2 regions of the Streptomyces sp. NPDC050732 genome follow, and region 1 is predicted to be linked to the other one. Evidence: riboswitches for the same ligand, from Rfam matches in the RefSeq annotation. Region 1 holds a riboswitch; the other holds the start of a gene.
The links. A riboswitch is a leader RNA that binds a small molecule or an ion and turns the genes downstream of it on or off. The one in region 1 is predicted to bind S-adenosylmethionine.

Region 1 (11,246 bases):
GCCGGAACGCGTCGACCGCCGCTGAATGTATCTGTCCAACTGCCGTCTGCAACAGGTCAATCGGACGAGAATTCTGGGCGCGCCCGATCGGTAATATGCGGAGAATTCACCGGAATTCAGGGCAAGTCGGGCCAGGCAAAAGGCACATAAGGCTCGAATGGGCAGTGCGCTTTGGCTACTTCTTGTCGGCTCCGGGCCGACTTCGTATATGCACTCGGCACTCACGGCGAAGCACGCTTCCCAACTGTACCGCGCTCAACCAAGCTGAATTGCCCCCTCCGTTTCTCTCGCGGAGGGGGCAATTCGAATGACGCAGGGTGCTTGCGGAAAGTTCAGCCGCCGGCGACGGCGGGAATGATCGAGACGCCCGCGCCGTCCGGCGTGGCCGTCTCCAGGCCCTGCTCGAAGCGGACGTCGTCGTCGTTCACGTACACGTTGACGAAGCGGCGCAGCTTGCCCTGGTCGTCCAGGACGCGGGCGGCGATCCCGGTGTGGTTCTTCTCCAGGTCGGCGATGACCTCACCCAGGTTCGCCCCCTCGGCGGCGACCTCGGCCTTGCCGCCGGTGTAGGTGCGCAGAATGGTGGGGATACGGACGTTGACGCTCATGGAGTTCACCTCGGTGATTCAGGGGGCGATCAGGTGGCGCGCCCCTCCAGGGGCGCGGGGAACTGCGCGAGGACGGACCACGACCCGCGGTCGACAGCGGACCGCGGGCCCTACGGCGACTAGTCGGCGAGCCCCGCGGCACGGAACGCGTCGAGGCTCGGCTTGATCGTCGCCGTCGCCTGAGACGTCTCGGCAACAGCGTCAAGCGTCTTCAGACCGTCCCCGGTGTTCAGGACAACCGTGGTGAGGGCCGGGTCAAGAAGCCCCACCTCGAAAAGCTTTTTCGTGACGCCCACCGTCACACCCCCCGCCGTCTCCGCGAAGATCCCTTCCGTGCGGGCGAGAAGCTTGATCGCCTCGACGACCTGCTCGTCGTTGACGTCCTCCACCGCCCCGCCCGTGCGGCGCGCGATGTCCAGGACGTACGGCCCGTCGGCGGGGTTGCCGATGGCCAGCGACTTGGCGATGGTGTTCGGCTTCTGGGGGCGTACGACGTCGTGGCCGGCCTTGAAGGCGGTCGAGACCGGCGAGCAGCCCTCGGCCTGCGCGCCGAAGATCTTGTACGGCTTGTCGGCCACCAGGCCGAGGGCGATGAGCTCCTTCAGACCCTTGTCGATCTTCGTGAGCTGTGAGCCGGAGGCGATCGGGATGACGAGCTGGTCGGGCAGCTCCCAGCCGAGCTGCTCGCAGATCTCGTACGCGAGGGTCTTGGAGCCCTCGCCGTAGTACGGCCGCAGGTTGACGTTGACGAAGCCCCAGCCCTCGCCCAGCGGGTCGCCGATGAGCTCGGAGCAGAAGCGGTTCACGTCGTCGTAGTTGCCCTCGATGCCGACGAGTTCGCCGCCGTAGACCGCGGCCATGACGACCTTGCCCTGCTCCAGGTCGTGCGGGATGAACACGCAGGAGCGGAAGCCGGCGCGGGCGGCGGCGGCGCCGACGGCGCCCGCGAGGTTGCCGGTGGAGGAGCAGGAAAGCGTGGTGAACCCGAAGGCGCGTGCCGCTTCGAGGGCCTGTGCGACGACGCGGTCCTTGAAGGAGTGCGTGGGGTTGCCGGAGTCGTCCTTGACGAACAACTTGCCCTGCTGGGCGCCGAGTTCACGGGCGAGGTTGTCGGCCTTGACGAGCTGGGTCCAGCCGGGGTTCAGGTTCGGCTTGTCGGCCACGTCGGCGGGGACGGGGAGCAGCGGGGCGTAGCGCCAGATGTTGGCGGGGCCGGCCTCGATCTGCTTGCGGAGGGCTTCCGGGTCGCCGAGGGGCAGGTCGTACGCGACTTCGAGGGGGCCGAAACACTCGGCGCAGGCGAAGATCGGGCCGAGCGGGAACGTGGTGCCGCACTCACGGCAGGAGAGGCCGGAGGCGGGTCCGAGGTCGACGGAAGGGGTGGTGCTTTCGGTGGCGACAGTCTGCACAGCCATGGAGGCGAGGCCCTTTCTCCTCATCTTCCTCGCGACGCATCTCGCCGCGAGACGGAATTGGCACCTTCCCCACCGTGACCTCGCGGTCGGCGGGAGGGTTGCCGGGGCTTCAACGGGCCGTTTCCCTCTGCCCCTCTGGATGAGCGGTTTTCGATTATGGGTTTCAGTTGTTCATCTCAACGCGACGGTGACCCCGACATGCGATGGTCCCGGGCGTTGTTCAAGACTGTAACCGAAGCCCCGGACCCTTGAGATAGTCGTCCGAACCGCGAGATGGATCACATCGATCACCTCATCGATCACCCATGGGAGGACCGCGACCGTGCTGGAAGAGGTCGAGCGCTGGCTCAGCAGGCGTTCCTGGTCGGTCGCCGACCGGCCGCAGGACCGGCTTGCCGACGCCAAGCGTGCCGGCGGCGCCTCGGTGAGCGTCGTGCTGCCCGCGCTCGACGAGGAGGGGACGGTCGGCGAGATCGTCGCCGAGATACGCCGCGAGCTGATGGAGAAGGTCCCGCTGGTCGACGAGCTCGTGGTGGTCGACTCCGGTTCGACGGACCGGACGGCGGAGGTCGCCGCGGCGGCGGGCGCGAAGGTCGTTCGCCGCGACGAGATCCTGCCGCGCGTTCCGGCGGTGCCCGGCAAGGGCGAGGTGCTGTGGCGCTCGCTGCTGGTGACGAGCGGTGACATCGTCGCGTTCGTCGACGCGGATCTGCGGGAGTTCTCCGCGGACTTCGTCTCGGGGATAGTGGGCCCGCTGCTCACCGACCCGGACGTGGCCTTCGTGAAGGCGATGTACGACCGGCCGCTCGGCACGGCGGCGGGGCAGGGCGGCCGGGTGACGGAGCTGATGGCGCGGCCGCTGCTCAACATGCACTGGCCGCAGCTGGCGGGGTTCGTCCAGCCGCTCGGCGGCGAGTACGCGGCCCGCAGGTCGCTTTTGGAGCGGCTGCCGTTCCCCGTCGGGTACGGCGTGGAGCTCGGCCTGCTCGTCGACGCGCTGCACACGGTCGGCCTGGACGCGCTGGCGCAGGTCGACGTGGGGGTGCGCAAGCACCGGCACCAGGACGGGCAGGCGCTCGGGCGGATGGCGGCGGCGATCTACCGGACGGCACAGCTGCGGCTCGCGCGCGGGCATCTCGTACGTCCCGAGCTCACGCAGTTCGAGAGGGGTGAGCACGGCTTCGTGCCGCGGACGTACGCGGTCGACACGGAGGAGCGGCCGCCGATGAGCGGCATCGCCGAGTACGCGCACCGCCGCGTGGCGTGACCGTCCGGACGGGCGGGGTCCGGTCGCACGTTTGCCCGGCCCCGAACCGGGCTACGTTTTGCCACATGGTCTCCGAGCACGGTTCGTCAGCAGCACAGGTACTCGTCGCGTCCAACCGCGGCCCCGTCTCGTACACCGTCGGAGAGGACGGTGAGCTGACCGCCAGGCGTGGCGGCGGCGGCCTGGTCTCCGGGCTCAGCGCCATCGGCGACGAGGCGGACGCCCTGTGGGTGTGCGCGGCGCTCGGCGACGGCGACCGCGAGGCGGTGCGGCGCGGCGTCGGGGAACCGGGCGTACGGATGCTGGACATCGACGCGGACGTCCACGCGGACGCGTACAACGGCATCGCGAACTCGGTGCTGTGGTTCGTCCACCACCTGCTCTACCAGACGCCGTTGGAACCGGTCTTCGGACCGGAGTTCCGCGCACAGTGGGCGGCGTACGAGACGTACAACCGGGCGTTCGCCGAGGCGCTCGCCGAGGAGGCGGGTCCCGGGGCGGCCGTCCTGGTGCAGGACTACCACCTGGCGCTGGTGCCGGGCATGCTGCGGGAGCTCCGCGAGGACCTGCGCATCGGCCACTTCTCGCACACCCCGTGGGCGCCCGCCGACTACTTCCGGATGCTGCCGGACGACGTGGCCGAGCAGCTGCTGCGCGGGATGCTCGGCGCCGACCGGCTCGGGTTCCTCACCGGGCGGTGGGCGGACGCGTTCACGGAGTGCTGCGTGCGGCTCGTCGGCGGGACCTCCGGCACCCGGATCGGGGTGCACGGGCTCGGTGCCGACGCCGACTTCCTGCGGGAGCGGTCGCGGCGCGACGACGTCGAGGAGCGGATGCGGGCGCTGCGGGAGCAGGCGGGCAGCCACGAAGGCGAGGACCGGAAGCTGATCGTCCGGGTGGACCGGACGGAGCTGTCCAAGAACATCGTGCGGGGCCTGCACGCCTACCGCGAGCTGCTCGACACCCACCCCGAGTGGCGCGAGCGCGTCGTGCACGTCGCCTTCGCCTACCCGTCCCGGCAGGACCTGGTGGTCTACCGCGACTACACCGCGGAGGTCTCCCGGGTCGCCGACGACATCAACGCCACGTACGGGACGGACGGCTGGACCCCGGTGGTCCTGCACGTCAAGGACGACTTCGCGCGCTCACTCGCGGCCTACCGCATGGCGGACGTGGCCCTGGTCAACCCCATCCGCGACGGCATGAACCTCGTCGCGAAGGAGGTCCCCGTCGTCTCCGACGAGGGCTGCGCGCTGGTCCTCTCGCGGGAGGCGGGCGCCCACGAGGAGCTCGGCGACGACGCGCTCTCCGTGAACCCCTTCGACATCACGGCCACGGCGGAGGCCCTGCACACGGCCCTCCTGATGCCGCCGGAGGAGCGCGCCGAGCGCACGAAGCGCCTCGCGGCGGCGGCGACGGCGCTGCCGCCCGCGCAGTGGTTCCTGGACCAGCTGCGGGCGCTCACCGGCTGACCCCCAGGGGTCCGGTCAGGGCAGCCGGGCGGTGATCGCCGACAGCAGTCGTACGACACCCTGCGGGCCGTCCACGACCAGGTCGGCCCGCCCGGCCAGCTCCTTGACCTCCGCGCTGCCGCTGCACACGAGCAGGCCCGCGACACCGTCCGAGCGGAGCTTCTCCACGGCGCCGAAGGCGGGCAGGTCGCCGAGGTCGTCGCCCGCGTAGAGGACGGACTCGGCGCCCACCTCGCGCAGGTACTCGGCGAGGGCCACGCCCTTGTCCATGCCGGGCGGCCGCAGTTCAAGGACGAGGCGGCCCGGCTCGACGATCAGGCCGTGCCGGTGCGCCAGCTCGCCGAGCGGCTCGCGCAGCGCATCGAAGGCCGCCTGCGGGTCCTGCGCCCGGCGCGTGTGCACGGCGACGGCGCGGCCCTTCTCCTCTATCCACGAGCCGCGCCAGGCGCCGATCCCGTCCAGGAAGCCGGGCAGCTCGGCGCGCACGGCCGCGACCCCGGGGTGCGGCTCGGCGGCGCGGACCGTGCCGGTGACGGCGTCCCAGCGCTCGGCGCCGTAGTGCCCGAGGACCACGAGGTGCTCCAGGCCCGGCACGCCCGCGAAGCCGCCGTAGCGGACGGCGACGCCCGCGGGGCGGCCCGTGACGACCGCCACGGACCGCAGGCGGGGGGCGAGCGCGGCGAGCACCGGAGCGGCGTCCGGGTGGGCGCGCGCCTGTTCGGGATCGGGCACGATCGGGGCGAGCGTCCCGTCGAAGTCCAGCGCCACCACGGCGCGGTCCGGCCGGGCGAGGAACGCGGCGAGGCCGTCGCGCCCCGCGGGCGTCACGGGCTCGGGCAGGCCGGGCGGCTCGGGCAGGTCCGACAGCGAGTACGTAGGGTCACCCATGGGCCCGACCTTATCGGCGTCAGCGCTCGGCGCGCCGGGACTCCCGCACCCGGCGCAGCCGATTGACCGTAATCGGGTCGTGGGCGAGGGCCCGCGCGTCGTCCAGGAGGGCGTTCAGGACCTGGTAGTAGCGCACCGGCACCATGCCGAGCTCCTCGCGGATGGCGCGCTCCTTGGCGCCCGGGCCCGGCCACGGCCGCCGTTCGAGGGCGAGCACCGCGCGGTCCCGCTCGGAGAGGCCGTCCGGCCCCTCAGCCGGCTCCTGATCGGTCATGCCCGCCACGCTACTCCGCGTTCTCCGCGGTCATCGCCCGGGTCTGGATCCGGCTGAGCACCGACTTGGGGTCGCCGCCCTCGCCGACGGTCCTGCCGATGTCCTTCTTGATGTCCGCGGAGACCTGCGCCCAGGACGTCTTGCCCACCGGGTAGAGCTCCGAGGTGGGGAGTTCCTTGAGGAACTTGCCGAGCGCGGTGTGGCCGCGGTCCTTCGCCATCGCCTGCGACGCGGAGGTCGTCACGGGCAGGATGTCGTACTCGTTCGAGAACTCCAGCACGTTCTTCTTGCTGTAGACGTAGTCCAGGAACTTGCCGGCCTCCTTGCGGTGACCGTTCTGCTTGAACGCCATCATCCAGTCGGCGACGCCCATCGTGGCCTGCGCCTTGCCGTTGATGCCGGGCGCCGGCACCATGCCGAACTTCACGCCCTTCTTGGCGGCCATCTTCATGAGCGTCGGGTGGCCGTTGAGCATGCCGACCTCGCCGCGCGAGAACGCCGCGAACGCCTCGGCGCGGTTCAGCTCGGCGGGCGGCTTCGGCCCGGTCAGGCCCTTGCCGACGAGTTCGTCCCTGAGCCAGGCGAACGTCTTGGCGTTCTGGTCGGAGTCGAGGGCGTACGAACCGACGTTGTCGGTGTAGCCGCCGCCGCCGCTCAGCATCCACATCAGCGTCTCGGCGGGCGCCTCCTCGGGGCCCAGCGGCAGCGCGTACGGGATCTTCACGCCGCGCGCCTTGAGGGCCTTCGCGTCGGCCTGCAGCTCGCTCCAGCTCTGCGGCGGAGTGAGGTGGGCGTCCTTGAAGAGCTTGGTGTTGTAGAAGAGCAGACGCGTGGAGGAGGCGAACGGCATGCCGTACTGGATGCGGTTGACCTCGCCGGCCTGCGAGAGCGGCGCCAGGAAGTCGGCCTGTGTGGCGATGGAGAGGAGCTCGTCGGCCTCGTAGAGCTTGCCCTGCGCGGCGTAGTCGGCGTAGGCGCCGATCTGGGCCAGGTCGGGGGCCTCGCCCTTCTTGACCATCTCCTTGACCTCGCGGTCGACGTCGTTCCAGGAGTGAACGGTCACGTCGACCTTGATGCCGGGGTTCTCCTTCTCGAACCCCTCGACGACCTTGGCCCAGTACTTCTTCGAGCTGTTCGCCGCCGAGTCGCCGTAGTCGGCGGCCACCAGCTTGAGGGTGACGTCGCCGGAGTCGCCGGGACCGCCGCAGCCGGCGAGCACGCCCGCCATGCCCAGTGCGGCCACCGCCGCGGTCAGTCCTGTCACGCGCCGCTGCACAGCTGTCCCACCCTCGTTGCTTCCACAATCCGCTTGAACTGCGAGTTTCCCCCGAGTCCGGACACAAGGTCTACACCACCCGCGTATCACTTGTGCAACGGCGGTCCCGCCGATGACCATGGCGGGAGTTCCGCACCAGTCCCGCACCAGTCCCGCACTGACGAGGAGCACCGGCGCATGTCGCGTACCGCAGCAGAAATAGCCACCCAGCCCGCCTGCTGGCGCCGGGCGGTGGAGGCGGCCGCCACGTTCGAGGGGCTTCCGCGGCCGGGTGAGCGGGTCGCCGTCACCGGCTGCGGCACCTCGTGGTTCATGGCCATCGCGTACGCGGCGCTGCGTGAGGCGGCCGGTCTGGGCGAGACGGACGCCTTCGCGTCGTCGGAGTTCCCGGCCGGGCGGACGTACGACCGGGTCGTGGCCATCACCCGCTCGGGCACGACGACGGAGGTCCTGGACCTGCTGACCCGCCTCAAGGGCACGGTCCCGACGGTCGCCCTCACCGCCGACCCGAAGACCCCCGTCATGGACGCGGCGGACACCGTGGCGGTCCTGGACTGGGCGGACGAGGAGTCGGTCGTCCAGACCCGCTTCGCGACGACGGCCTTCGCCTTCCTGCGGGCCGGACTCGGCCACATCCCCGGCCTCAAGACGGTGGCCGAGGCGGCCGTCGACGCGGAGCTCGCGGTGACCGAGCCGCTCCCGGCGGCGGTGCTCGGCGCGGAGCAGTGGACGTTCCTGGGCCGCGGCTGGACGTACGGCCTGGCCCTGGAGGCCGCCCTCAAGATGCGGGAGGCGGCCGGCGCCTGGACGGAGGCGTACCCGGCGATGGAGTACCGCCACGGTCCCATCTCCATTACCGGCCCCGGCCGGGTGGCCTGGATGTTCGGGACGCTGCCGGAGGGGCTCGCGGGGGACGTGGCCCGCGTCGGCGGCGAACTGGTCGCCCGCCAGGAGACGGACCCCCTCGCCGACCTCGTCCGCGCCCAGCGCCTGGCGGTGGCCCTGGCGGAATCCCACGGCCAGGACCCGGACCGCCCCCGCAACCTCACGCGCAGCGTGATCCTGAGCTGAGGCCGGCGGGCCGCCTCGGTGGCGCCGTCAGCCCCCGATGGCCCCACAAGCGGACAGGTGCGGTGAAAAGGATCGTCCTCCCGGCACGGGAGAGTGAAGTGGACTAGACCTGTCACGGACGACGCGCGAGACTGTTCCCCGTGAGACACGTCATCGCCCTCGATGTGGGCGGCACCGGAATGAAGGCCGCCCTGGTCGGGGGCGACGGCACCCTGCTGTACGAGGCGCGCAGGCCCACGGGACGCGAGCGCGGCGCCGACGCCGTCGTCGAGTCCATCCTCGGCTTCGCCGCGGATCTGCGCGCCCACGGCGTCGAGCGGTTCGGGGAGCCCGCCGCCGCGGCGGGAGTCGCCGTGCCCGGCATCGTCGACGCCGGGCGGGGCGTGGCCGTGTACGCGGCCAACCTCGGGTGGAGCGACGTCCCCCTGCGGGACCTCCTCAGCGCCCGCCTGGAGGGCATCCCCGTGGCCCTGGGCCACGACGTCCGCACGGGCGGCCTCGCCGAGGGCCGCATAGGGGCGGGGAAGGGCGCGGACCGGTTCCTGTTCGTGCCGCTGGGGACCGGCATCGCCGGTGCCATCGGCATCGGCGGCGTCATCGAGCCCGGCGCCCACGGCTCGGCCGGCGAGATCGGGCACATCGTCGTACGCCCGGGCGGCCCGCCCTGCGGCTGCGGCCAGCGCGGCTGCCTGGAGCGCCTCGCGTCCGCGTCCGCGGTCAGCAGGGCGTGGGCCGAGGCGAGCGGCGACCCGGAGGCGGACGCCGCGGACTGCGCGAAGGCCGTGGAGTCCGGCGACCCGAGGGCCCAGGAGGTCTGGCGGAACGCCGTCGACGCCCTGGCCGACGGCCTGCTCACCGCCCTCACCCTGCTGGACCCGCACACCCTGATCATCGGTGGCGGTCTCGCGGAGGCCGGGGAAACCTTGTTCACGCCGTTGCGGGCCGCCGTCGCGGCGCGCGTCGTGCAGTTCCAGACGCTGCCGGAGATCATGCCCGCGGCCCTCGGCGACACCGCCGGGTGCCTGGGCGCGGGCCTGCTGGCCTGGGACCTGCTCCAAACGAAAACCCATCCCACGGAGGTAGCCACCTGATGGCCACTAGCAAGGTTCTCGCCGGTGCCCAGGTGGTGCTGCCCACCGGAACCGTCCCGAACGGCCGCGTGATCGTCGACGGCACCCGCATCGCGGGGAGCCCTCCCAGGGACGGCGAGACCCTCGACCTCACCGGCCACTGGGTCGTCCCCGGCTTCGTCGACCTCCACAACCACGGCGGCGGCGGCGCCTCCTTCACCTCGGGCACGGTCGAGGACGTCCTGAAGGGCGTCCACACCCACCGCCTGCACGGCACCACGACCGTCGTCGCCTCGACCGTCACCGGCGAGATGGACTTCCTCGCCCAGCGGGCCGGCGTGCTCTCCGAGCTCGCCGAGCAGGGCGACATCGCGGGCATCCACTTCGAGGGCCCGTTCATCTCGCCGTGCCGCAAGGGCGCGCACAGCGAGGGCCTGCTGCGCCACCCCGACCCCGCCGACGTCCGCAAGCTCCTCGACGCGGCCCGCGGCAGGGCGAAGATGTGCACGCTCGCCACCGAGCTGCCGGGCGGCCTCGACTCCGTGCGGCTCCTCGCCGAGCACGGCGTCATCGCGGCCATCGGCCACACGGACGCGACGTACGAGCAGACCGTCGAGGCGATCGACGCGGGCGCCACCGTCGCCACCCACCTCTTCAACGCCATGCCGGGCCTCGGCCACCGCGCCCCGGGCCCGATCGCCGCGCTCCTGGAGGACGAGCGGGTCACCGTCGAGCTGATCAACGACGGCACCCACCTGCACCCGGCCGCCTTCGAACTGGCCTTCCACCACGCGGGCGCCTCCCGCGTCGCCCTCATCACGGACGCCATGGACGCGGCGGGCTTCGGCGACGGCCGCTACATGCTCGGCCCGCTGGAGGTCGAGGTGAAGGACAGCGTGGCGCGGCTCGTCGAGGGCGGCTCGATCGCAGGCTCCACACTGACCCTGGACCGCGCGTTCAAGCGCTCGGTGACCGTCGACGGCCTCTCCGTCGAGGACACCGTCCGCGCGATCTCCGCCAATCCGGCCCGGCTCCTCGGTCTGGACGACCGGGTGGGCTCCCTGGAGCCGGGCAAGGACGCGGACCTGGTGGTCCTGGACTCGGCCTTCGACGTGAAGGGCGTCATGCGGAAGGGCGAATGGGTGGTTGAACCCTTTTAAGCCCCGACTCGGGTGATTTCACCACCCGTTCGCTTGTCCCGAACAGAAGGCGGTCGGCCCTCCCCCCTGGGCCAACCGCCTTCTGTTTGGCATGATCAGAGCCCAAGAGAGGCGAACGGCGAGCACGTTCGGACAGGCACTTCGGGGGTGGTACGCGTGATCCTCACCGTCACGCTGAACGCGGCCCTCGACCTCACCTACCGCGTCCCCGCCCTCGTCCCGCACACCACGCACCGCGTCACCGAGGTCGTCGAACGCCCGGGCGGCAAGGGACTGAACGTCGCCCGCGTGCTCGCCGCCCTCGGCCACGACGTGACGGTCACCGGCTTCGCCGGCGGCGACACCGGCCGCACCCTGCGCGAGCGCCTCGCCGCGGAGCCGCGCGTCACGGACGCGCTCGCCCCGGTCGCGGGCACCACCCGCCGCACCCTCGCCGTGGTCGACGCGGCGACCGGCGACACCACCCAGCTCAACGAGCCGGGCCCGACCGTCACCCCCGCCGAGTGGGCCGCCTTCCTGGACTCCTACGAGGAGTCGCTGCACCGCGGCGACCTGGCCGCGGTCGCCCTCTGCGGCAGCCTGCCCCCCGGCGTCCCCGTCGGCGCGTACGCCCTGCTCATACGCGCCGCCCGCGCCGCCCGCGTCCCCGTCCTGCTCGACACCAGCGGGGAACCACTGCGCCGCGGCGTCGCCGCCCGCCCCGACATCGTCAAGCCCAACGCCGACGAGCTCGCCGAGCTGACCG
Region 2 (11,246 bases), on a different contig from region 1:
GTGGCCTATCTGGCGCATCTGGTGGGCTTCTCGCTCGGGTTCGTCTTCGCGTGGGGGTGGAGTGTGCGGAGGGCTAGAGTGCAGGGACAAGGCAGCACACCGGCCATCGAGGGAGACAGCCAGCCGTGATCACCGCGATCGTGCTCATCAAGACCAGCGTGGACCGGATTCCGGAGATCGCCGAGTCGATCGCCGCGCTCGACTCCGTGAGCGAGGTCTTCTCCGTGACCGGTACGTACGACCTGATCGCGATGGTGCGCGTGCCGCGCCACGACGACCTGGCCGACGTCATCCCCGGCCGGATCAGCAAGATCCCCGGCGTCGAGGCGACCGACACGCACGTGGCGTTCCGCACGTACTCGCAGCACGACCTGGAAGCCGCCTTCGCGATCGGCCTCGACTCCTAGGCCTCCCATGAGGGTTTCTTCATCCGCGCCTCATCCTGGCGGCGCGGTGGGCCCGCCACCCTCGCAGTCATGGTCTTCTCCCGCCGCATGGCCGCCCTGGCCGCCGTCGTCGCGATCCCGCTCGGCATCGCCGCGACCAGCTACGTCCTGACGGACGATCCCGAGCAGCCCAAGGCCCCGCCCAAGGTGGAGCTGCGGAGCGACCCGCCGTCCTCGGCACCGGCCTCCCCCCGGCCCGCCCCGAGCGACGAGAAGGTCTCCCCGCCACCGGTGAGCGAGAATCCCTCGAACGATGACAGGGGCAGCGACGACACCGACGACGGCGACGACAGCCGGGGCGACCACGACGACGACGGCCCCGGTGACGACGGCTGAGCCCCGGCGCCGCTGGATATCCGCTCGTGTCCGCATCTTGCTGTGGCTGCTCGTCGTGATGGCCGTCGCGCTCACCGCGGTGGCGGCCACCACCCGCTCGGTCCTGCTCCGCGACGTCGACCACCGCATCGACCGGCTCCTCGCCCAGGAGACCGCCGAGTTCACCAACCTCGCGCGGGAGGGCGTCGACCCGCACACCGGCGAGCGGTTCACCGCCCCCGACCCGCTCCTGCGGCTCTTCCTGTCCCGGCAGTACGCCGACCCCGACGAGGAGCTCCTCGGTCTGGTCGGCCGCACCGGCAGGGCGCCCGCCAAGAAGGAGCAGGCCCGCGAACCGCGGATCGACCACCCGCTGGCCGAGGACCCCGCCGCGCTGCGGGCCGTCTTCGACTCGCCCGACGCCACCGGCACGCTCCACCGCGACCGGGGCGAGGTCCGCTGGGCGAAGGTGGAGGTCGAGGCGGGCGGCGGCCACCCGGCCGCGGCGTTCGTCGTGGCCTTCCACCCGGCGCGCGAACAGGCCAAGGCGGGCGACGTGTTCGCCATGCTGCTCGCCCTCTCCGGCGTGGCGCTCCTGATGACGACGGGCATCGGCTGGGCGGTCGCGGGCCGCATCCTCAGACCGGTGCGGCTGGTGCGCACGACCGCGGCGCAGCTCACCGAGCAGGACCTGACCCGGCGCATCCCGGTGCAGGGCCGGGACGACATCGCGGCCCTCGCCGAGACGTTCAACGGCATGCTGGACCGGCTTGAGGGGGCCTTCGCCGCCCAGCGCGAGTTCGTCGACGACGCGGGCCACGAGCTGCGCACCCCCATCACCATCGTCCGCGGCCACCTGGAGCTGATGGGCGACGGCCCCGGCGAACGCGAGGAGACCGTCCGCATCGTGACGGAGGAGCTGGACCGGATGAGCCGCATCGTCGAGGACCTGCTGCTGCTCGCCAAGGCCGAGCGCCCCGACTTCGTCACCCCGGAGCCGGTGCAGCTGGCCGAGCTGACGGCGGACGTCTTCGTCAAGGCACGGGCGATCGGCGACCGCGACTGGCGCCTCGCCGAGGTCGCCGACGCCGGGACCGGCCTCGACCCCCAGCGCATCACCCAGGCGATGGTGCAGCTGGCGCAGAACGCCGTGCAGCACACCGCCCCGGGGCAGCGGATCTCCATCGGCTCGCGGCTGTGCGCGGGCCGCATCGAGCTGTACGTCGCCGACAGCGGCCCCGGCGTGCAGGCGCAGGACGCCGAGGTGATCTTCGAGCGGTTCCGCCGCGGCACCGCGCGGCGCGGCTCCCGCGCCACCGGGGCGGGCCTCGGCCTCGCCATCGTGAAGGCCATCGCCGAGGGCCACGGAGGCCACGTCGAGCTGCGCCCCACGGACGGCGGCGGCGCCACCTTCGTACTCGTACTCCCGCAGGGACAGCCGGAAGGGGCGGAGCGGCAGTGAACCGCATACTGATCGTCGAGGACGAGGAGCGCATCGCGTCCTTCGTCGAGAAGGGCCTGCGCGCCAACGGCTTCACGACCACCGTGGTCGGCGACGGCGAGAGTGCCTACGACTACGCCCTGACCGGCGGCTTCGACCTGATCGTCCTGGACATCGGCCTGCCGGGGCAGGACGGCTTCACGGTCCTGCGCCGGCTGCGCGAGGCCCGCGTGACCACGCCCGTCATCGTGCTGACCGCGCGGGACTCGGTGCGGGACACGGTGGCGGGTCTGGAGGGCGGCGCCGACGACTGGATGACCAAGCCGTTCCGCTTCGAGGAGCTGCTCGCCCGGGTGCGGCTGCGGCTGCGCACGGCGGCCGGGGCGCCCGAGGTGACGGTGTTGCGCAGCGGGGAGCTCACGCTGGACCTGCGGACCCGCAGGGCGCGTTCGGCCGAGCGGACGGTGGATCTGACGGCGCGTGAGTTCGTCCTGCTTGAGCTCTTCCTGCGCCATCCCGGGCAGGTCCTCTCACGGGAGCAGATCCTCTCCCACGTGTGGGGGTACGACTTCGACCCGGGCTCCAACATCGTGGACGTCTACGTCCGCGCGCTGCGCAAGAAGCTGGGCTCGGAGCGGGTGGAGACAGTGCGCGGGATGGGGTACCGGCTGCCGGAGTGAACCGGGCGTCGGCTCGGTGAAATTTCTTTCATCCGCGCCTCATTGAGGGCTCACGGCGCCGCACCACGCTGAACGCGTGACCCTGAACCTGCGGCAGGCCGTGACGCTCTGCGCGGCGCTCAGCGTCTGCGCCCTCCTCGCGGTCCCCGGGAACTTCCCGGGACTCGGCGCCGACGCCCGCCTGACCCTCGCCGTCTTCGCCCTCGCGACCTGCGCCTGGATCGGCACGCCGATCGACGACACGTACATCGCGCTCGGCGCGGGGCTCGCGCTCACCGCCACCGGCGTGATCAGCAGCGACACCCTGTTCGGCACCCTCGGCGACGCGACGGTGTGGCTGCTGATCTGCGCCTTCGTGCTTGCGGCGGCCGTGGCGCGCAGCGGGCTCGCCGGGCGGGCGGCGGCCTTTCTGGTCAGCGGGGCGCGCAGCGTACGGCAGTTGACGCATCTGACGACGGCGGCGCTGGTCGTGACGGCGTTCGCGGTGCCGGCGACATCGGGGCGCGCCGCGCTCGCGCTGCCCGTCTTCCTCGCGCTCGCCAAGGTCCTCGCCGACCGGAAGCGACTGGTCGTGATGCTCGCACTGCTCTTTCCGACCGTCATCCTTCTCTCCGCGGTCGCCACCCTGATCGGAGCGGGAGCACATCTGATCACCGTGTCGGTGCTCTGGGAGGCGACCGGCGAGCGGATCGGCTTCACGCAGTGGCTGCTGCTCGGCCTGCCGCTCGCCATCACGTCATCCCATCTGGCGGCGGAGGCCGTTCTGTTGACGACCACCCGGCGCGCCGACCGCCGCGGCCCGGTCCACATCACCCTCGACCAGCTCCAGGAGCACAGCGAACAGCCCGTCACCGGCCCCTGGGAGCCGGCCGAGACGCGCTGCGCCCTGCTGCTCGCCACCGTCGTCGTCCTGTGGTGCAGCGAGCCGCTGCACCAGGTGCCGCCCGCCGTCGTCGCGCTGATCGGCGCGGTCGTGGCCTCCTCACCCGCCCTCGGCACGGTCCGCCTCAAGGACGCCCTCAGGACGGTGCCCTGGTCGCTGCTCCTCTTCATGGCGGCGACGATGGCGATGGGCGTCGCGCTCGCCGACTCGGGGGCGGCGAGGTGGCTGGTGTCCGGGCTGCCCCTCGACCTGTCCCCGTGGCTCTTCCTCACCGTGGTGGTCGCGGTCAGCACGGCCGCCCACCTCGTGCTGCAGTCCCGCTCGGCGCGCTCCTCGGTCCTGGTCCCGCTGGTCGTCGCGGCGGCCGCCGGCGCGGGCGTCAACCCGGTCGCCGCCGCGCTCGCCTCCACGGCCGCGGCCGGCTTCTGCCACACGCTGCCCGCCTCCGCGAAGCCCGTCACCCTCTTCGCCGAGATCCCGGACACCCCCACCTACACCCCGCGCGACCTGCTGCGTCTCTCCGCGGTCCTCGCCCCGCTGACCGCCGCGCTCGTCCTGCTCTTCGCCGTGACGCTCTGGCCGCTGCTCGGCGTCCCGGTCCGCTGACCCCGCCCTTGATCGCCCTTGAACCACTCTGGAGACCCTCGTGCTGACCCGATTCGCCATCGCCCCCAGCGGCTTCAAGGAGTCCCTGTCCGCGAGCTCCGCGGCCGAGGCCATCGCCGCGGGTGTACGCCGCGTCGTCCCGCACGCCGAGACCGATCTGATCCCGCTGGTGGACGGCGGCGAGGGCACCGCCCGCGCGCTGGCCGCCGCGGGTGGCGGGCGGCTCGTCGCGCTGCCCGCGACCGGCCCCGTGGGCCAGCCGATCGGCACGCACTTCGCCCTGCTGCCCGACGGCACGGCGGTTGTGGAGATGGCGGCCGTGGCGGGGCTCTCGCTGGTCCCCCGCGATCTGCGGGACCCGGGTGCCACCACGACGTACGGCGTGGGCGAGCTGATCCGTGCCGCACTCGACGTGGGCGCCCGCCGCATCCTCGTCGGCTGCGGCGACTCGGGCACGTCGGACGGCGGCGCGGGCGCCCTCCAGGCCCTCGGCGCCCGCCTCGTCGACGCGGACGGCTGGGAACTGCCGCACGGCGGGAGGGAGTTGGCGCGGCTGAGCCGCATCGACCCGAGCGGCCTCGACCCGCGCCTCGCGGAGACCGAGATCCGCGTCGCCTGCAACCCCTTCAACGTCCTGTGCGGCGAGCGCGGCGTCGCCCGCGTCTTCGGCCCCCAGAAGGGCGCGACACCGCAGCAGGTCGAGCACCTCGCGGCCGCCCTGGAGCACTGGGCGCACCTCCTCACCCGGGACCTGCCCGTGCGGACGGACCTCTTCGAGGGGCCGGGCACGGGCGCGTCGGGCGGCCTCGGCGCCGGTCTCGCCGCCCTCGGCGCCGCACTGCTCCCCCGCTTCGACGTGCTGCTCGAACGGCTCGACCTCGACGAACGGCTGGCCCGCGCCGACCTGGTCATCACCGCGGAGGGCGCCCTGGACCACCAGACCCTGCGCGGCAAGGTCCCCGCCGAGGTGGCCCGCCGCGCGAAGCGGTCCGGACGCCCGGTCCTGGTCCTCGCGGGCACGATCGGGGACGGCGCGCACACCGTCCGCCGCGTGGGCGTGGACGCGTACAGCGCGATCCTGCCCGCTCCCGTCTCGCTGACGGAGGCGCTCGGCCGGGGCGGCGAATTCCTCACCGACGCGACGGAGCGGGCCCTGCGGATGATCCAGCTCGGCTCACGGCTGCCCGGGGGCCGGGTGCCCGCGGGTCAGGCGGCGGCGCTGGTGTCCGGCACGCAACGCCCGTCCTCGGTGCGGTAGTTCCACCGCGCGCCGTCCGACACCAGCTCCTTGACGGCGCGCACGAAACGCTCGACGTGCTCGTCGGGGGTGCCCGCGCCGAAGCTCACCCGGATGGCGTTCAGCGACTTCTCGCCGGGGGCGGCCTCGGGGGCGCCGCACTCGCCGGGCTCGTCGGGCTCGCTGCCGAGCAGGGTGCGCACCAGCGGGTGGGCGCAGAACAGGCCGTCCCGTACACCGATGCCGTACTCGGCGGAGAGCGCGGCGGCGAAGTGCGAACTGTTCCAGCCGTCGACGACGAAGGAGATGACGCCCACGCGCGGCGCGTCGTCCCCGAAGAGCGAGAGCACGCGCACGGCGGGCACCTCGGCGAGCCCCTCGCGCACCTTCGCGATCAGGTACTGCTCACGGGCGACGAGCTGGTCGAAGCCCGCCTCGGTGAGCGCCTTGCAGGCGGCGGCGATCGAGTAGACGCCGATGACGTTCGGCGAACCGGCCTCGTGGCGGGCCGCGGTGTCGTGCCACTCCACGTCCACGCCCCCGTCAGCGCGGCGCGCCACCTTGCGCGAGGCCCCGCCGCCCGCGAGGTACGGCTCGGCCTCCCGCAGCCAGTCGGCGCGGCCCGCGAGGACACCGGAGCCGAACGGCGCGTACAGCTTGTGTCCGGAGAAGGCGACCCAGTCGACGTCCAACCCGCCGATGGAGAGGGGGTGGTGGGGGGCGAGCTGTGCGGCGTCGAGCACGATCCGGGCGCCGTGCGCGTGCGCGGCGGCGGCCAGCTCCCGCACCGGCCACAGCTCACCGGTGACGTTCGAGGCGCCGGTGACGCACACCAGGGCGGGCCCGTAGGGGTCACGGTCGGCGAGGGCCCGCTCCAGGGTCTGGACGGCCTCGTCGGGGGTGCGCGGCGCGTTCAGGTAGGTGACGCGGGCGTCCCGCCACGGCAGGAGCGAGGCGTGGTGCTCGGTCTCGAAGACGAAGACCTGGCAGTCGGCGGGCAGGGCGGCCGCGAGGAGGTTCAGCGAGTCGGTGGTGGAGCGGGTGAAGACGACCTGGTCGTCCTCGCGGCAGCCGAGGAACTCGGCGACGGCGACCCGGCTGTTCTCGAACAGGTCGGTGGAGAGCTGCGACAGGTACCCGGCGCCGCGGTGCACGCTGCCGTAGTACGGCGCGTACGCGGCCACGTCGTCCCACACCCGCTGCAGGGCCGGCGCGCTCGCCGCGTAGTCGAGCGCGGCGTAGCTCACCTCGCCGCCGGTGACCAGCGGAACGGTGACGTCCCTGCCGAGGACCGGCAGCGGGGCACAGACGGCGGCGTCGACGGCGACAGCGGAAACAGACATGGCGAACTCCCGTAAGAGGCAAGTGAGTTCACTGCGTCGACGCCCGTACGACAGAGACAGGGCGGTGCAGTGATGAAGAGAAAAGGTGCGCGGAAAGGGGCCGGAAGGCCCTAGCACATTCGCTTGCTCACGAGACTGCTCCCTTGAGGACCAGGACCCCAGGGCTGTGACATCCACCGATGTCCAGGGGTCCGCGCTTGCCATACGCCTTGCTGCGTACGACCTGGTCTTCACCCGGGGCACCCCGCCACGGACGGAGGGTTGCCGGACAGCGGGCCGGGGCCGTAGTCGCTGTCACTCATGACCTGTGCAGCATCCTGCCACACGATCTTCGACGCGCAAGGCGCAGTCCAGCATCCGGACTGCGCCCTGCGTCACATCGTCGTGCCCGAGAGGGGTTCTCAGCGGTTGCTCGCGGCCACCCAGCGCTCCAGGGCCTTCTTCGCGGCCCCCGAGTCGATCGCCCGCGCCGCCCGCGCCATGCCGGCGCTGATCTGCACGGCCAGCGGCTCGTCGGTGGGCGTCAGGGCGGCCAGCGCCGCCGCCGAGTTCAGCAGCACCGCGTCCCGCACGGGTCCGCTCTCCCCGTCGAGCAGCCGCAGCGCGACCTCGGCGTTGTACGAGGCGTCGGCGCCCCGCAGCGCCTCGACGGGCACCAGGTCGAGCCCGACGTCCCGGGGGTCGAAGGCCTCCTCGCGCACGGCGCCGTCCCGCACCACCCAGACCCGGGAGGTGGACGTCGTCGTCAGCTCGTCGAGCCCGTCGTCACCGCGGAAGACGAGGGACGAGTGCCCCCGCTCGGCGAAGACGCCCGCCACGATGGGCGCCATCCGGGGGTCGGCGACCCCGACCGCCTGGGCCCGCACCTTGGCCGGATTGGTGAGCGGGCCGAGGAGATTGAAGACGGTCCGGATGCCCAGCTGGCTGCGGGCGGCACCCGCGTGGCGCAGCGCCGGGTGGAACTTCACGGCAAAGCAGAACGTGATGCCCGCCTCTTCGGCGACCTCGACCACCCGCTGCGGGGCGAGGTCGAGGTTGACGCCGAGCTTCTCCAGCACGTCGGAGGCGCCGGACGCGCTGGAGGCGGCACGGTTGCCGTGCTTGACGACCTTCGCGCCCGCTCCCGCGACGACGATCGCGGACATGGTCGAGATGTTGACGGTCTTGGCGCCGTCGCCGCCGGTGCCCACGATGTCGACGCTCGGACCCGGCACGTCGATGACGTTGGCGTGCGCGTACATGGCGCGCACCAGACCGGAGATCTCCTCGACGGTCTCGCCCTTGGCCCGCAGCGCGACCACGAAGCCCGCGATCTGCGCGTCGGTGGCCTCGCCGCGCATGATGCGGTCCATGGCCCAGGCCGTGTCGTCGGCGCTCTGGTCACGGCCTTCCAGCAGGCCGTTCAGTACGTCGGGCCAGGAACGGCCCGCCGCGGTGTCGCCTCCTGCGGGGGTCACAGCGTTCATAGCCGCTCCTGGGTTTTCGTCTGCGTATGCGTATGTGGGGAAACACCCCGGCACATGGGGGTGGGACCACCCTATCCAGCCTCCGGGACGGCAAAGAGCCCCGTCCATGCAATGGACGGGGCTCTTACCGTGGCGACCTTGGAGAGGTCAGAGCTTCAGAGCTTCAGTTGATCAGTGGTGGCCGTGGCCGCTCGTGATCTCCTTGTACTCGTCGGCGGTGGGCTTGGGGATCTGACCCTCTTCCCCGAAGTAGCCCTTGGAGAGCTTGGCCCGCAGCTTCTGCGAACCGGACACCTTGCGCTTGACGCCGTTCTCGTCGACCGCCGGGCCGAGCTCGACCGGCTTGTACTGCTCATGCGCGGTGAGCGTGTGCAGCTGCTCCTTGCTGAGCGGCTCGTGGACCTCGATGAACTCACCGTGCGGCAGCCGCTTGATGATGCCCGACTCGCGGCCGTGCAGCACCTTGTCCCTGTCGCGCCGCTGCAGACCCAGGCAGATCCGCTTGGTCACGATGAAGGCGATGACCGGTCCGACGAAGAAGGCGATCCGGACGAACCAGGTGATCGCGTTCAGCGACAGGTGGAAGTGCGTGGCCCACAGGTCGTTGCCACCACCGACCAGCATGACCATGTACGCCGTGATCCACGCGACACCGAAGGCCGTGCGGGTCGGGGCGTTGCGCGGGCGGTCCAGGATGTGGTGCTCGCGCTTGTCGCCGGTGACCCAGGACTCGATGAACGGGTAGACGGCGATGGCCACCAGGACCAGCGGGAAGACGATGACCAGCGGGATGAACACACCCAGGACGAGCGTGTGACCCCAGAGGTTGATCTCCCAGCCCGGCATGACACGGATCAGACCCTCGGCGAAGCCCATGTACCAGTCGGGCTGGGCGCCGGTGGACACCTGGTCCGGACGGTACGGGCCGATGGCCCAGATCGGGTTGATCGAGGCGACCGCCGCGATGACCGCGATGACACCGAAGACCAGGAAGAAGAAGCCTCCGGCCTTGGCCATGTAGACGGGCAGCAGCGGCATGCCGACGACGTTCTTGTTGCTCTTGCCGGGGCCCGCGAACTGCGTGTGCTTGTGGTAGAAGACCAGGATCAGGTGCGCCACCACGAGGCCGAGCATGATGCCCGGCAGCAGCAGGATGTGGACCGAGTAGAACCGGGCCACGAAGTCGCCGCCGGGGAACTCGCCGCCGAACAGGAACATCGACAGGTACGTGCCGACGATCGGCACCGACAGGATCGCGCCCTGCATGAAGCGGACACCGGTGCCGGAGAGCAGGTCGTCCGGGAGCGAGTAACCGGTGAAACCGGTGAACATGCCGAGGACGAACAGCAGGAAGCCGAAGAGCCAGTTGACCTCACGCGGCTTGCGGAACGCACCCGTGAAGAACACGCGCATCATGTGCACGAACATGCCGGCGAGGAAGATCAGCGCCGCCCAGTGGTGGATCTGCCGGATCAGCAGACCACCGCGCACATCGAAGGAGATGTGCATGGTCGAGTTGAACGCCTCCGACATCAGCTGTCCCTGCATCGGGATGTAGCTGCCGTGGTACTCCACCTCGTTCATCGACGGGTGGAAGAACAGCGTCAGGTACACACCCGTGAGGATGATGATGATGAAGCTGTACAGGCAGATCTCGCCGAGCATGAAGGACCAGTGGTCCGGAAAGATCTTGCGCATGTTGGCCTTGGCGAGGGAGTAGATCCCCAGCCGGCCGTCGGCCCAGTCGGCGACGCGCTCGCCGGCGGGCGCTTGCTTGCGCTGTTCTTTGGAGGAAGTGGTGGTGGTGCTCATCCGCGCTCCCAGAAGGCAGGACCGACGGGCTCTTCGAAGTCGCCGAGCGCCTCCAGGTAGCCCTTTTCGTTCACGCCGATGCGCAGCTGCGGCAGGGCGTGACCGGCCGGGCCGAAGATGACTCGGGCACCGTCGGAGAGGTCGAAGGTGGACTGGTGGCACGGGCAGAGGACGTGGTGCGTCTGCTGCTCGTACAGGGAGATCGGGCAGCCCACGTGGGTGCAGATCTTGGAGTACGCCACGATGCCTTCGTGCGACCACTCCAGCTCGCGCTTGTCCTTGATGTTCTCCGGCTGAATCCGGACGATCATCAGGGCGGCCTTGGCGATCTGGGTCTGGAAGTCGTGGTCGTGCTCCGACATGCCCTCGGGCATGGCGAAGGTCAGCGACCCGACCTGCACGTCCGACGGACGCAGCGGCTCGTGGGTGTTCATGTTCACGAGCATCTTGCCCTTGGCCCACTTGGTGTGCCGGAGCTTGTCCTCGGGCAGCGGCCCGAGGTCACGCAGCAGGACGACACCGGAGAGCGGGACCAGGGCCAGCGCGCCGAACATCGTGTTGCGGATCAGCTTGCGCCGACCGAAACCCGACTCCGCGGCGCCCTGCTTGAAGTCCGCCATGACCTTGGCACGGACCTCGGGCTCGGCCGCGATCTCGTGCCGCTCGTCGGTCATCTCGACGTCGGACATCAGGGTGCGGGCCCAGTGGACCGCGCCCGCGCCGATGCAGAACAGCGCCACGCCGAGGGTCGTGCCCAGGGCGAAGTTGAGGCCGCTGATGTGTCCGATCGGCCAGATGAAGACGCTCTTGTCGGCCGGGATCGCCACGTACGAGGCGATGAAGCCGACGGTCGCGATCATCGACAGCGTGAACAGGAACGCCACGACTCGCTCGGAACGCCGGGCGGCCCGCTCGTCGATGTCCTGGACACGGTGCTCGTGGGGCGGCAGCCCCGGGTCGGCGAACGGATTGTCCTCCGCGGTCGCCACCGAGCCGTGCTCGGTCTCCTGCTTGCTG

Region 2: it holds a riboswitch for S-adenosylmethionine, as region 1 does, so the genes downstream of both, AB0H82_RS28505 (aminotransferase class V-fold PLP-dependent enzyme) here and thrC (threonine synthase) in region 1, are expected to answer to the same signal.

The regions. Positions count from the first base shown of each region.
Region 1 covers NZ_JBFAHP010000018.1:4,153-15,398, forward strand. Annotated here, with positions in the region: gene AB0H82_RS17960 (MoaD/ThiS family protein) at 333-608, opposite strand; gene thrC (threonine synthase) at 728-2,047, opposite strand; SAM riboswitch class I at 2,041-2,169, opposite strand; gene AB0H82_RS17970 (glucosyl-3-phosphoglycerate synthase) at 2,346-3,290, shown strand; gene AB0H82_RS17975 (trehalose-6-phosphate synthase) at 3,356-4,762, shown strand; gene otsB (trehalose-phosphatase) at 4,778-5,650, opposite strand; gene AB0H82_RS17985 (DUF3263 domain-containing protein) at 5,670-5,924, opposite strand; gene AB0H82_RS17990 (extracellular solute-binding protein) at 5,935-7,152, opposite strand; gene AB0H82_RS17995 (sugar isomerase) at 7,378-8,271, shown strand; gene AB0H82_RS18000 (ROK family protein) at 8,412-9,362, shown strand; gene nagA (N-acetylglucosamine-6-phosphate deacetylase) at 9,362-10,501, shown strand; gene AB0H82_RS18010 (1-phosphofructokinase family hexose kinase) at 10,658-11,246, shown strand, end outside.
Region 2 covers NZ_JBFAHP010000036.1:8,796-20,041, forward strand. Annotated here, with positions in the region: gene AB0H82_RS28470 (rhomboid family intramembrane serine protease) at 1-129, shown strand, start outside; gene AB0H82_RS28475 (Lrp/AsnC ligand binding domain-containing protein) at 126-407, shown strand; gene AB0H82_RS28480 (small secreted hydrophilic protein) at 477-782, shown strand; gene AB0H82_RS28485 (HAMP domain-containing sensor histidine kinase) at 769-2,223, shown strand; gene AB0H82_RS28490 (response regulator transcription factor) at 2,220-2,882, shown strand; gene AB0H82_RS28495 (SLC13 family permease) at 2,959-4,371, shown strand; gene AB0H82_RS28500 (glycerate kinase) at 4,412-5,629, shown strand; gene AB0H82_RS28505 (aminotransferase class V-fold PLP-dependent enzyme) at 5,578-6,951, opposite strand; SAM riboswitch class IV at 7,140-7,257, opposite strand; gene trpD (anthranilate phosphoribosyltransferase) at 7,353-8,417, opposite strand; gene AB0H82_RS28515 (cytochrome bc complex cytochrome b subunit) at 8,589-10,229, opposite strand; gene AB0H82_RS28520 (Rieske 2Fe-2S domain-containing protein) at 10,226-11,246, opposite strand, start outside.